DNA from 2 places in the Marinobacter sp. M-5 genome. Region 1 is predicted to be linked to the other one. Evidence: riboswitches for the same ligand, from Rfam matches in the RefSeq annotation. Region 1 holds a riboswitch; the other holds the start of a gene.
What was found. Region 1 has a riboswitch for cobalamin ahead of R0125_RS11130 (TonB-dependent receptor domain-containing protein). Riboswitches for the same ligand answer to the same signal wherever they lie in the genome.
Positions count from the first base shown of each region.

Region 2: it holds a riboswitch for cobalamin, as region 1 does, so the genes downstream of both, R0125_RS12340 (ribonucleoside-diphosphate reductase subunit alpha) here and R0125_RS11130 (TonB-dependent receptor domain-containing protein) in region 1, are expected to answer to the same signal.

Region 1 is NZ_JAWJEK010000002.1:384,210-391,511, forward strand. It holds gene R0125_RS11115 (ABC transporter ATP-binding protein) at 1-178, opposite strand, end outside; gene R0125_RS11120 (iron ABC transporter permease) at 178-1,149, opposite strand; gene R0125_RS11125 (cobalamin-binding protein) at 1,165-2,061, opposite strand; gene R0125_RS11130 (TonB-dependent receptor domain-containing protein) at 2,095-3,936, opposite strand; cobalamin riboswitch at 4,089-4,298, opposite strand; gene cobD (threonine-phosphate decarboxylase CobD) at 4,314-5,357, opposite strand; gene cbiB (adenosylcobinamide-phosphate synthase CbiB) at 5,360-6,304, opposite strand; gene cobT (nicotinate-nucleotide--dimethylbenzimidazole phosphoribosyltransferase) at 6,461-7,302, shown strand, end outside.
Region 2 is NZ_JAWJEK010000002.1:670,424-677,725, forward strand. It holds gene R0125_RS12330 (substrate-binding periplasmic protein) at 10-825, shown strand; gene R0125_RS12335 (DUF3047 domain-containing protein) at 827-1,546, opposite strand; cobalamin riboswitch at 1,650-1,854, shown strand; gene R0125_RS12340 (ribonucleoside-diphosphate reductase subunit alpha) at 1,978-4,776, shown strand; gene R0125_RS12345 (ribonucleotide-diphosphate reductase subunit beta) at 4,806-5,864, shown strand; gene R0125_RS12350 (LysR family transcriptional regulator) at 5,869-6,771, opposite strand; gene R0125_RS12355 (sterol desaturase) at 6,863-7,302, shown strand, end outside.

The sequences.
Region 1 (7,302 bases):
CGGCCCCATGCCGCGGCGCGCGCAGACCGGCCAGAGTATGCAGCAGAGTGGTCTTGCCGGCACCGTTCGGGCCCAGCACGCCCCACATCTGCCCCGGCTCCACCGAAAAGTTCAGAGGCTGGCCGTCGCCGCGGCCGGGGATGTCGATCACCAGTTCTTTTGCCCGTAACGGATTCATCAGCGGCTCCGGTACAGCAGGTAAAGGAATGTCGGCACCCCCAGCAGGGCGGTAATGACCCCCACCGGCAACTGCTCCGGCGCAATCACTATCCGTGCCAGGGTGTCCGCCAGCACCAGCAGGGTGCCGCCGGCCAGGGCACAGGCCGGCAGAATCAGGCGCTGGTCATTGCCCAGCACCAGCCGCAGCATATGGGGCACCACCAGCCCGACAAAGCCGATGCTGCCGGCCATGGTGACGGCGGTCGCGGTCAGCAGGCTGGCAAGGATGTAGATCGTCCACTCCAGCGGGCGCACTGCCACGCCGAGGGCCGCCGCCTGCATAGGGCCGCGGGCCAGCACGTTCAGGCTGCGGCCCAGTGGCAGCACCAGCAGACACACCAGAAACAGCAAACCCAGCGCCGGCCACGGCGAGCGGGCGTAGGACACATCCCCCATCAGCCAGTACAACATGCCCGGCAGACGCTGGGCCGGGCTGATGGCCAGCATCAGGGTGATCACCGCGCCCCAACCGGCGGCCACCACCACACCGGTAAGCAGTAACCGCGACGGGGTCCAGCTGCCGGTACCGTGGGCCAGGCCGAACACCATCAGGGTCGCCAGCAGGGCGCCGGCAAACGCCGAACCGGACACGATCAAACCGCCCAGCCCCGCCAGCATCGCCAACAGCGCGCCCACAGCAGCGCCGCCGGACAGACCGAGCACGTAGGGGTCGGCCAGCGGGTTGCGCAGCAGCACCTGCATCAATGCCCCGGCCACGGCGAGCAGTCCGCCGGTGGCAAATGCCGACAGGGTGCGGGGCAGGCGCAGTTCCAGCACCAGGGTCTGCTCGAGGTTACTGCCCTCCCCCAGTAGCACCGCCAGCACCTGTCCCGGCGCCACGCTGACGCTGCCGGTACCCACCGACAGCACCATGGCCGCCAGGCTCGCCAGCGCCAGAATCAGCAGCGGCTTGAGCAACGGCCGGCTCATGACGATGGCCTCCGCTCAGCGCTTGCCACGGGCTTCGTCCAGTTTTTGGCAGAACAGTCGGGAGCCTTCCAGCAGGCGCGGCGTCGGGCGCTGCACCAGGGAGGGCGGAATGAAATAAAGGTTATCTCGAGTGGTGGCCTCGATACCGGGAAACGCCTCCCAGCGGGTCAGCCAGTGCCGGTTCTCTTCCCCCATGCCGCCAGCGAGGATAGCTTCCGGGTTGGCACCGATCACCGCCTCCGGGCTGATCCGTGGCACCAGGCGATCCAGATCGCCAAACACATTGACGCCACCACACAGGGTGATCACCTTGCCGATCAGATGCTCGTTGTTCACCGTCATCAGGGGTTCGTCCCAGACCTGATAGAACACGGGCACCGGCTCCGCATCACGGTATTCGCGTTCCAGCCCGGCGATGCCCTGGCGGAAGCGCCCGGCTTCCGCGAACCCGTCCGCTTCGGTGCCGGCCAAGGTGGCCAGCCGCTCGATGGTGTGGGATACCGCCTCAAAGGTGCGGGGTTCAATGGAGAATACCGGCAACCCCAGTTCCGCCAGGGCTTCGAGCTGTTCCGGCGGGTTACCGGTTACCCAGCCGATCACCAGATCCGGCTGCAGTTGCATCAGCCGCTCCAGATCCATGCGGGTGTGGCTGCCCACGGAAGTGACCTCTTTGGCGGCGTCCGGGTAATCACTGAAGGACACCACCGCGACCACCTTGTCGCCGGCACCGGCGGCCCAGACCAGTTCGGTGGCGCCGGGAGACAACGCCGCGATGCGACTCGCCGGCTGCGCCAGGCAGACTTCGGTGCCGGTATCATCCGTGGCACACACCGGGCCGGCAAGCACCGGTGCCGGCCACAGGGTCAGCGCGCCGGTCACGGTAAAGGTCAGTGTTCTGAGGGCATTGGGCATGGCGCGGTCCGGTCGGAATCCTTCTTGTGAAGGTTATCGGAAGTCGTAACGAACCGACAGGAAACCGGCCCGGCCGGCGGCCAGGTAGTCAGCGCCGTCAAAACGCAACGCCGTGGCGTATTCCTTGTCGGTGACATTCTGCAGCGTCAGGCGGGCATGCCAGTCACGGGCAAACTCCCAGCCGGCCCGCAGATCGAGTGTGGCATAGCCCGGCAAACGGTCCTCGTTGGCGGCATCGTCGTAGCGATAGCCGCTGGCCTGCACGGTGCCACCCAGGGTCCAGGCACCCAGTGCCCGGTCCAGATCCACTCGCAGGGACTGGTGGCTGCGTCGGCGCAGACGGTTGTCGGTGTCACGATCACGGGGATCGAGCAGGGTGAGACTCACCGCCAGGTCCCAGTCGTTGGCGCGGAAACCGGAACCCAGTTCGATGCCGCGAATCCGCGCCTCATTGACGTTCACCGGGCGCAGGTCGCCGCCGTCAGACTGCAGATCGATCAGGTCATCCACATCCAGCTGATACACGGCCACATCCCAATACCAGCGCTCGTACCGACCGCTGATGCCGATCTCACCGCTGCGGCCTTCCTCGGGCTTGAGGTCCGGGTTACCGGCGTAGGTTCCGCCGAAACTGAAGACCTCCAGCGGGTAATAGAGGTCGTTGAAGGTCGGTGCCCGGAACGAGGTACCGTAGCTCACGCGCACCCGATGCGAGCGGTCAAAGGAATGGCCGAGCGCAATGCCACCGGTTTCCTGACGGCCATAGGCTTCGTTGTCATCGCCGCGCAGAGACAGCTGCACATCCGTTGGCCCGAAGTTGAGGCGTAACTGGCCGAACAGGGCCGCGTTGGAACGGCTGTCTTCATCGAACTCGATGGAGCTGTCCACTTCATCGGATTGCAGCTCACCCCCGACCGCAAATTCGTGAACTCCGGCAGTGAAAGTATTTTCCCAGCGGGCGGTGCGGGTTTTGGTGTTGAAGAAGGTGTCACCAAAGTCAAAGAAGTTATCCTGCTCATCGGTCGATTCCGACAGCTGAATGGAACTGTTCCAGTAGTCACTGATCGGAGTGTCCAGCCGCAACCCGACCGTGCGGATCAGGAAGTCGGAGTCACCCCCGTCAAACGCGGTGCTGCCTTCGGATTGCACCATCACCGCACTGGCTTCGCCGCCATTGGGCAACTCGTGCACGATACGGCCAACGCCTGCGCTGTTGCGAAAGCCTTTGTCTTCGCCACCTTCCACAACGGCGGTGCCGTCGGTTTCCTGATGCAGGCCACTGAGGCTGAAGCGGGTGGATCCGACACTGGCGGACGCGCCGGCACTGGTTTTCTGGGTATTAAAGTTACCGGCGCCGGTTTCGACCCAGCCTTTGCGGCCATAGTCGGGATCCAGCGTAAAAGCCTGGATGACGCCGCCGACCGCGTCTGCGCCGTAGAGCGCACTGCGGGGGCCACGCACGATTTCCACCCGCTCAACCAGATCGGTGGGGAAGTACTGCCAGGGGGCACCACCGCTGGTAGCGGACCTGAGGCGCACGCCATCGATCAAAAACACGGTGGAATCGGTGGTGGTGCCCCGGGTGTAAACGCTGGTGTTCTTGCCATAAGAACCGTTGGTGACCACATCAACACCGGGCTGGCCGCGCAGCAGATCCTTGAATTCAACCGGGGCCTGGCGGCGAATGGCGTCTTCCTCTACCACCGTCACCGACGACAGACTCTCGCCGATGGTTCGGGGGCCAAGCGTGGCAGTCACCACAATAGGATCCAGTTCGGAGGTGGCGGTATCATCAGCAGACACCGGGGACATGGGCAAAAACGCCAGAGGAACGCCGGACACCAACAGCACCGGCATGGCCTTGGAAAAACGCATATTGAGAACTCGCTAGCACACCATACGCACCCGTATGGTTTGTTTTTATGGTGCTGCGAAGCACAGACAGGGTCTGTTCAGAACGGAGGTGGGCAGAGACGGCCCGCGAATGGAACACAGGCTGGGTTCACCCACCGCCGCTGCCCTCCGCAGCGTCTGGTGTGTTAACAGGCCGGTCTCCGGGCTTATGAGCGGTTCACCTGAATGAACCGGAGCGATCACCTTCCCATGCACAAGGCACAGTGGCGCGTTCGATCGCTTGTAACTCATTTACCGTTGCGGGGGCAGCGCCGGACTTTAACCGGCTTCCCGTTTCACTCCGTGCAGCGTTACACGGCAGCACCTGAAAACGAGCGGCAAGGCTAGCAACTGCTCACTCACTGGTCAATCACATTTGCCAGAGCCGCCAGCCCCCGCGCCAGCGTTTGCCACTCATCCTCGTGACCGGGCAGCCCCAGCCGAAGCGCCGGCAGCGAATCCGGGGCATGGAGAGCATCGAAGGAACGCACCAGAATGCCCCGGCTGGCCAGTGACTCGGTGATCGCCAATGCGCGGGGATGCGCAAGGTAGCGGAACAGCAGCGTACCCTGGCTGCCGGGCAAGCCGTGTCCGGCCAGAAGCTCATGCAGACGGCGGCTGTCTCGCTGCAGCCGCTGTGTGGTTGCCGCTTGCCATGGGACGTCCGCCAGCGCCGCTGCCATCACGTAGCGGGCAGGGCCGCTCAGCGGCCAGGGACCAAGGGCATCCTCCAGCGCTGCGGCAACAGGCACCTCCGTCAACACTGCGCCGGCCCGCACCCCAGCAAGACCGAAGAACTTGCCCAGCGACCGCATCACCACCAGCCCCGGCATGCCGGTATACGGCGCCAGGCTGATGTTGTCGTATCCGTCGGCAAAGGCCTCATCCACCACCAGCCAGCCGCCGCGCTGCTGCAACCGCTGACACCAGCGGGCAAGTCGGTCCGCAGGAATCACCCGACCGTCGGGATTGTTGGGGTTGATCCAGACCACAACATCCAGCTCATCCAGCCAGCGTTCGTCGTCACCGGCCATGTGCTGCGGGTTGAGAGGAACCACCTGATGGCCGGCGCGGGCCCACCAGTAACCGTGTTCGCGGTACCCGGGCTGCGGAACCCCCACGCGGCAGACCGAACGCAGGCCAGGCAGCGCCATGATAGCCGCCTGGCTCCCGGGTACCGCCACGCAACGGGCGCTTTCCCCTGCACCGGCCCAGTGACATACAGCCTGTTCCAGGCCGTCGTCGCTTTCCGGCAGCCGTTGCCAGATGTCTGCGGGCAGGTCGGGCACCGGCCAGCCTTGCGGATTGATGCCGGTGGACAGATCCAGCCAGTCACTGCGGGGAATGCCCCAGCGCCGCGCGGCCTCATTTAACCGGCCACCGTGATGGGGCTTGTCCGGCATACTCACAGCGCGCCCCCCGAAACCAGATTAAACAGTATGGCCACCGTGCCCAGCACAGCAAGCCAGAGCCACACGCCCCGGCGCACCAGACCGATGGCGTCATCGATGGTCGCCGCCGTGGCCGCCGGGCCACGGCCCAGGGCCGGCCGCGGCCTGACACCGGAGGCATAGGGTGCCGGGCCACCCAGCGAAACCCCCAGCGCACCAGCACCCGCCGCCATCACCGGGCCGGCGTTGGGGCTGTCCCAGACCGCCGCCTGCGTGCGCCAGCACTGCCACCCTGCGCAGGTGTTGCCCAGCAGGATGAAGGTCAGCGCGGTGAGCCGGGCCGGTATCCAGTTCAGCACGTCATCCAGCCGCGCCGCCGCCCGCCCGAAATACAGAAACCGTGGGTTGCGATACCCCCACATGGCATCCAGGGTGTTGACCATCCGGTGCAGCAATACCCCGGGGACACCCGCCACCAGAAACCAGAACAGGCTGGCAAACACCGCATCTGCCCCGTTCTCCAGCATGGATTCACTGGCCGCGGTCGCGACGCCGTGCTCATCCAGCTCACTGGCCTTGCGGCTGACAATCCGGCCCACCTGGTCCCGCGCAAGCGCCAGGTCACCGCCATGCAAGGCGTCTGACACCGCGCGGCCATGCTCTGTCAGCCCGCGGATCGCGATGGCGGCATACAACACCACAGTCTGGAACAACAGATAAGCCCATCCGCTCAGAGTGAATCGCAGCAGCTCAGCCAGGATAAGCACCGGCAAAACAGCCGCCAGCAGCCCTAATAGCCCCAGAGCCATTGAGCGGCCTGCCTGCTCCGGCTTGCGGTTCAACCGTCGCTCCAGCGCCGTGGCCACACGCCCGAACCCCACCAGCGGATGCCAACGGCGGGGCTCCCCCAGCCAGCGATCCAGCAACACGGCGGCAAGGCACACAATCACAGAGAACATAAAGGCGCTCAAATCGGCAGCATCTCTCTTAAGCAAACAAAACTTGGGAGCAAGGAATTCGTTGAGCAGACTGGAGTTTAACCGAGTCACTGTCGGCCTTGACACCTTTTCGGGCGGGGTAGACCATTCCCTGTTTTCACCCGCCAGGAATTACCCATGCCCAATCTGCCTCCAAGCTGGACCCAGCGGCTGTCCACACCCAATGCACAGAGTGCCCGGCTGGCAACAGAGCGCCAGCAGGTGCTGACCAAGCCACCGGGTTCCCTCGGGCAGCTGGAACAACTGGCCATCCAGTTGGCCGGCTTGCAAGGGGCGGAACAACCGACAGTGGACCCGGTGCAGATCACCGTATTCGCCGGCGACCACGGTGTCTGCGAAGAGGGTGTGTCCGCGTTTCCACAGGAAGTCACGGCGCAGATGATCGCCAACTTCGCCGGAGGCGGCGCGGCCATCAGCGTTCTGGCAAACCAGCTGGGAGCGTTGCTGGAGGTGGTCAACCTGGGCACGGTGGGCGAAGTGCCGGGGTTACCCGGCGTGCGTAATGAACAGATTGCGCCGGCGACCGCCAACCTGGCGGTGACCAACGCGATGACGGAAGACCAGGTGTGTGCCGCGCTGGCCAGTGGCGATGCGGCGGCCGAGCGTGCCGCCAACGCAGAATGCCGGCTGTTTATCGGTGGTGACATGGGCATCGGCAATACCACCAGTGCCGCCGCCCTGGCTTGCGCCCTGCTGAAGGCCACGCCGGAACACCTGGTCGGCCCCGGTACGGGGCTGGACAGGGCGGGGGTTTCCCATAAAGCTCAGGTGGTCGCTCGGGCCCTGGCACGACACGGCGACAGCACCGACCCCCTGACGGTTCTGGCCTCACTCGGCGGCTTCGAAATTGCCGCACTGACCGGCGCCCTGCTGGGTTGCGCGGCGCGGGGTATTCCGGTGCTGGTGGACGGTTACATTGTCTCGGTCGCCGCGCTGGTCGGCGTGCACCAGCAGCCGGG
Region 2 (7,302 bases), 290 kb from region 1:
ACGATGGTTATGGGCCGACGGTGGCACCGGTTCTGTGTTGGCGTGATCCTGCTGATGGCATGGTTAAGCGGGGCCCTGCTGCTGTCGGGCACGGCCCACGCCGCCGCCGACACCCGGCCAGTGCTGAAAGTGGCCTACGCCGAATTCCCACCGATTGAATACCGCAATGACAAGGGCGAAGCCGCCGGCCTGTTCATCGATCTGACCCGTAAAGTGGCCGCTGAGGCCGGCTTTACCCTGGAGTTCGTTTACCTGCCGGTTGGCCGGATCTACCTGTACCTGCAGAACGGCACTGTCGATCTCTGGCCCGGGTTAACCGGCATTCCCAGCCTGCGTGATGACGTACTGGAGAGCTGGGCCAGCCCGTTACCGGTGCAGCTCAGCGCCTGGTATGTGGAGGGCACGCCGCCGCTGGCTCAGTTCAAGGATCTGGAGGGGCGCCGGCTGATCGTGATCGGTGGCTACACCTACGGCGGCCTGCTGAACAAGCTACAGGCAGCAAAAAACGTCGAGATTACCGAAGCCCCCAACCACCGCGCCGGCATCGACATGCTGAAGCGCAACCGTGGCGATTACCTGCTGGACTACCGGCAGCCGGTGATGGAAATACTGCGGCAGCCGTCCGATCGAATGCTGCGGCAGTCGGAAGTGCGAACCCGCAACACCGCGTGGCTGTTCTCACTGGTCAACCACGACGCCAGTGACCTGCGGGAGGCGTTCGACGACGCCTACCTGCGGCTGGCGGAACGGGGCGAGATTCCTCCGATCCGGAAGCTCAGCACCGGCTTTGTGTTGCCCGGTTTCCCCGAAGACCTGCCGCCGTAACTCAGCGGCCCAGTTCCAGATCACCATACCAGGCGGTGGCCGACTCCCCGGTGTTGTCCGAGTCTGACATGATGGCCACACCCCGTATGGGGGGCGGATCCTCCCCGAACGCCGCGCGGTAATCCGCTACCAGATCCCGTTTCACCGTTACCCATTCACCGGCCTGCTCGTTACCCGAGGTCACGGCGATCATCATGGTTTCCTCCGAGTACGGGTTGGCCACGGTTTCTCCCCGTGGCAGCCGGTTGGCCCAGATGTAATTGATGGCATTGCCCGGCAGCTCCTCCCCGAACACGGTGGCCACGGTTTTGCGTTTGGTGCGCTCGAACCAGCTGGCTTTCTCCGGCTCGAACTCGAACGCCACATAGATGCGGGCAGGGTAGTCGTCGCCGGATTTCTTGCGGGCATCGCCCTGGTCAAAGACATTGGACACCTTCCAGCGCCACGTCAGCATCAGCGATTCGCCGGGCTCCAGATCCAGGCGGGCAATCAGGCCGGAGGCGCTGTTGTCGGTGCTGGCTTCGATCACCTGGGTGCCGTCTTCCTCCACCAGGCGATAGTTGGTGTGGCGATCAATCTTGGGGAATTCCAGCGGTTCCCAGCCATCGTCCAGATCCGCCATGGTGGAAAAGGGCGTGATGCGGGTGTCCGCCCAGACCCCGGCGGGCAGCGCGATGAGGATCCCCAGCGCCAGGGCTGTCAGCGAAAGCGGTCGGCTCATAATGTCCCCCTGTTGGTGATGGAAGCGTTACCCACAGTGACCTGTGTGTCGCTAAAAAGTGCCTTGTTGCGTCTGATATTCATGTATATAGTGTTCTCATCCTTGGTCAAATACCAGATGTAGTGTTTGTTTTGTAAACACGCCGACGGTATCGGGAATCCGGTGAAACTCCGGAACTGACGCGCAGCGGTATTGGGGAACAAGCGTGCACTATGACACTGGCAACCGCCGGGAAGTCGCCACGCAAGGCCGAACCACACGGTTCACGCCCCTGAGTCCGAAGACCTGCCAGGGAAAACAACTGCACCTTCGCGTATAAGGTGAGCAGAATCGTAGGTCGGATTAGCGCAAGCGTAATCCGACGATGCCCTCTACCCGATTCTCTGCCTGCGCGAAGGACATGGAAACCACGCGTATTCAGGAGAACCGACATGTCCAGCTCTGCCCTGGCCGAAGCCCAGCCTGCCTCTCAACCCGAGACCACAACGCCAAACCAGACCGAAACCCTTCAGGTCATTAAACGTAACGGCACCCTGGTTGGATTCAACTCCGCCAAGATCAGTGTGGCCGTCACCAAGGCCTTCCTCGCCGTGGAGGGCGACAAGGCCGCCGGCTCCGCCCACATTCACGATGGCGTTCAGCGCGTCACCGAGCAGGTGATCCAGGCCATCAGCCGGCGCCTGAAAGCCGGCGGTAAGGTCCACATCGAAGACATCCAGGATCAGGTAGAGCTGGCGCTGATGCGGGCGGAAGAGCAGAAAGTGGCCCGCGCCTACGTGCTGTACCGGGAAGAGCATGCCCGTGAGCGCGCGCGCCAGGCGCCGATGGAAGCGCATCCGCACCTGACCGTGAAACAGGCCAACGGCGACACCGTACCGCTGGACCTGGGCCTGATGAAACTGCAGGTGGAGCAGGCCGCGGCAGGGCTGGAAGGTATCGACGGTGAAACCCTGGTGGAAGACGCGTTGCGCAATCTCTATGACGGCATCGCCGAGGAAGACGTACTGTCGGCGCTGGTGATGACCGCCCGCGGCCGCATCGAACAGGAACCGGATTACAGCGCGGTCACCGCCCGGCTGTTGCTGGAGCAACTGCGACTGGAAAATGCTACGGCGCTGGAGCTGCCCCGCAGCCTGCCGCTGGCGGAGATCTACCCCCAGGCCCTGAGCGCCTTTATCGGGGCCGGCATCCGCTACGAACTGCTGGACGACGCCATGGCGGGTTTTGATCTGGAGCGCCTGGGGGCGGCGATCAAGCCCGAGCAGGACCTGCAGTTCGGCTTCCTCGGCCTGCAGACTCTGTACGACCGCTATTTCCTGCACTGGCAGGGCGCCCGCCTGGAACTGCCCCAGGTGTTCTTCATGCGGGTGGCCATGGGCCTGGCGCTGAAAGAGGACAACCCCAACGAGCGCGCCATCGAGTTCTATAACCTGTTGTCGTCCTTCGACTACATGGCCTCCACGCCCACGCTGTTCAACAGTGGCACCCGCCATTCCCAGCTGTCGTCCTGCTACCTCACCACCGTGGGGGATGATCTGGAAGACATCTACGGCGCTATTCGCGACAACGCCATGCTGTCCAAGTGGGCCGGCGGTCTGGGCAACGACTGGACGCCGGTGCGGGCGCTGGGCGCTCACATCAAGGGCACCAATGGCAAAAGCCAGGGCGTGGTGCCGTTCCTGAAAGTGGTGAACGACACTGCCGTGGCGGTGAACCAGGGTGGCAAGCGCAAGGGCGCGGTGTGCGCCTACCTGGAAAGCTGGCACCTGGACATCGAAGAGTTCCTTGAGCTGCGCAAGAACACCGGTGACGAACGCCGCCGCACCCACGATATGAACACCGCCAACTGGGTGCCGGACCTGCTGATCGAACGCATGCGCGAAGACCGCGACTGGACCCTGTTCTCCCCGAGCGATGTGCCGGACCTGCACGACCTGGTGGGCAACGCTTTCCGCGAACGCTACGAGCAATACGAGGCGCTGGCGGCGCAGGGCAGGATCACGTTGTCCAAAAAGATCCCCGCCAAGCAGCTGTGGCGCAAGATGCTCACCGTGCTGTTCGAGACCGGCCATCCGTGGATCACGTTCAAGGACCCGTGCAACCTGCGCTCACCCCAGCAGCACAAGGGGGTGGTGCACAGCTCCAACCTCTGTACCGAGATCACCCTCAACACCAGCGCCGATGAAATCGCCGTGTGCAACCTGGGCTCGGTGAACCTGGCCGCCCATATCCACGATGGCGAACTGGACGTGCAGCGTTTGGAACGCACCGTGACCACCGCCGTGCGCATGCTCGATAATGTCATCGACATCAACTACTACGCGGTGCCCCAGGCCCGCAACTCCAACCTCAAGCACCGCCCGGTGGGCCTCGGCCTGATGGGCTTTCAGGATGCGCTCTACCAGCTGGGCCTGCCCTACACCAGCGCGGAGGCGGTGGAGTTTGCCGATGCCGCCATGGAGCAGCTCAGCTATTTCGCCCTGCGCGCCTCCGCCACGCTGGCCGGTGAACGCGGCGCCTATGAAAGCTACGAAGGCTCCCTGTGGCAACAGGGCATTCTGCCCATTGATTCCATCAACCTGCTGAAGGACGCCCGCCGCGACGGCGACCTGGTGGTGAACACCACCGCCCGCCTGGACTGGACCCCGGTGCGGGAGCTGATCGCCCGCAACGGCATGCGCAACAGCAACGTGATGGCCATTGCGCCCACGGCGACCATTTCCAACATCGTCGGCGTATCCCAGTCCATCGAGCCGGCATACCAGAACCTGTTCGTGAAATCGAACCTGTCCGGCGAGTTCACCGTGGTGAACCCCTCGCTGGTGCGTGACCTCAAGGCCGAAGGCCTGTGGGACAACGTCATGGTCAACGACCTCAAGTACTTTGACGGCAGCGTGCAGCAGATCGACCGCATTCCCAACGAACTCAAAGCCCGCTACGCCACCGCGTTCGAGATCGACGCCCGCTGGCTGGTGGAAGCCGCCGCCCGGCGGCAGAAATGGCTGGACCAGGCCCAGAGCCTGAACCTGTACATGGCCGAACCCAGCGGTAAAAAGCTGGACGCGCTGTACCAACTGGCCTGGGAACGGGGCCTGAAAACCACCTATTACCTGCGCTCCCTGGGCGCCACCGGCGCCGAGAAATCCGCCCCGGTCGCCGCGTCGCTGTCCATGGCACCCCAGCCGCAGGTGTGCAGCATCGACGAACCCGACTGCGAAGCCTGTCAGTAACCACTTACTTTTCTTTGGGAGGCATAACCATGCTGGACTGGGACGACGAACCAAACACCCAAACCAGACCGGCCGCCACAAGCGGCCCGGCCCCCGTCAACGTTGACGACAAGCGCGTGATCAACGGTGACACCGACATCAACCAACTGGCACCGTTCAAGTACCCCTGGGCCTGGGAGTACTTCATGAACGCCAACAAGAACCACTGGACCCCACTGGACGTGAACATGGCCCAGGACGTTCACGACTACCACCACCGCCTGACCGCGCCGGAGAAGCACGTGTACGAGAACGTGCTGGCGTACCTCACCACGTCCGACATCCTGGCCATGCGCAACATCGGCCTGGCGGTGATGGAGAAAATGAGCGCGCCGGAGCTGCAGATCTACCAGGCCCGCCAGGTGTACGAGGAAGCCATGCACACCTGGGCCTACCAGCACTGCATCGAAACCCTCAACCTGGATCAGAGCGAGATCTACAACCGTTACCGCGTGGTGCCCGCCATTAATGGCAAGATCCAGATGGCCAACCGCCGCCTGGATGCCGCCATGCGTTCCGACATGAACCTGCGCAACCGCGACGATCTGGAGGAATTCGTCATGTCTTACCTGTTCTTCGCGGCGGTGTTCGAAGGCACCTGGTTCTACAACGGCTTCAGCCCCATCTTCGCGCTGCAACGCCGCGGCTTGATGCGGGGCACCGGCGAACAGCTGCAGTACATCCTGCGGGACGAAGCCATGCACTTCTCCTTCGGCCTGAAGGTGGTGAACCAGATTCTGGAAGAGGAGAACATCACCCTCGATCCCAAAGCGGTCAGCCAGATGTGGGAAGAGTCCGAAGCGGCGGAGACCGCCTACGCCAACTACATCCTGCGAGACCCCATCCTGGGTTATTCCGCGGAGTACCACAGCGAGCAGTTCCGTTTCGTGGCCAACCGTCGTGCCCGCACCGTGGGCATGGACGAACCTTTCCCGGGGGCGAAGAACGTGTCGCCGTGGTTGGATGAGCAGGCCACCATGCGTAAGGAGAAGAACTTCTTCGAAACGCGGGTGATCGAGTACCAGACCGGCGCCCAGCTGGAGTGGTAGCCGCTCAGGCGCCGAGGCTGTCCATCAGCCTCTGACGGAACCATTGATGGGCGGGGTCGGTGTCCATCACCGGCGCCCACAGCAGGTAGACCGGCAGCGGCGGAAGGGTCGCCGGAAATGCCAGCGTCTGCAGGCCCAGGGCGCCGGCGTACTGGCGGGCCATGCGCTCGGGCACCGTGGCGATCATATCGGAGCGGCTGCAGGTAGCCAGCATGCTGGCAAACTGGGTGACCCGGGCGCCGCTGCGCCGCTGCCAGCCCGGTTCATTGAGAATCTGATCCAGCGGCAGGCGGCGGTTGCGGTCCGGCAGCACTACATGCTCGGCCTGCAGGAACTGTTGCTTGCTGCATTTGCCCTGAATAACCGGGTGGCCCTGCCGCGCCACCACCACTAACCGCTCCTCCAGCAGTACCTGTCGCCGTAACTGATCGTTCTCCGTGGCGAAGGCATCCACCGCGATGTCTGCTCGTGCGGTCGTCAGCTTGCGGGGCATGTTGTCGTCGGCCAGCGCCACTTCCACCACCACATTCGGCGCCTCCTGGCGGATGCGCGTCAGCAGTGATGGCAGCACCACCATCTCGAAGTAATCGTTACTGAGCACGCGAAAACAGCGCTGGCTGGTGGCCGGCACAAAGCGGTTGGCCGGGTCCAGGGTGTCCCGCAGGGCGCCCAGCTGCTGGCTGAGGCTGGCGTGCAACTCGCGGGCGCGGGGGGTGGGCATCATGCCCTGGCGGGTGCGCACAAACAGCGGATCCCCCAGGGTATGGCGCAGGCGCTGCAGGGCCGCGCTGATGGCGGGCTGGCTCATGCCCAGCGCATCGGCGGCCCGCGACAGCTGGCCGGCCTCCATGATGGCGTCGAACACCGGCAGCAGATTGAGGTCCACGCTTCGTAAATTCAGCTTCATGGATAATACTTATACCAAAGTTTGATTAGAAAAATATACCAGAGCGCCGTACCGTCATAACATCCAAACAACCCGCGTGGGGACAACAACAATGGACGATCAAAAACTGACGATGCTGGTCACGGCTTTTATTGTGATCACCGCCCTGTGGGAGGTGGTCAGCGGCCGCACCCGGGATGGCCGCAAAAACCAGCAGGACTGGCGCATGGCCTTCCTCGCCACCTTCATGATGGTGGCGGTGCAGCGACCGCTGGTGTTGCTGTTGCTCACCCTGGGCCTGTCCACGCTGATCCCCGGCAGCGCCGGATCGCTGGCGTGGCTGGAGCAGGCCTATTTCTGGCCCACGCTGATCGTGTTTTTCTGTGTGGAAGAGTTCATTCACGGCAGCTTCCACCTGCTTGCCCACAGCCGCCGCCCCAATAACCGGGTGCTGCAATGGGTGCAGGCCTTCTACAAGATGAACCACCGCCCCCACCACATGTCCGGCGGCCTGGACAACAAAGGCCAGCTCACCGTCACTCAGACCTTCGT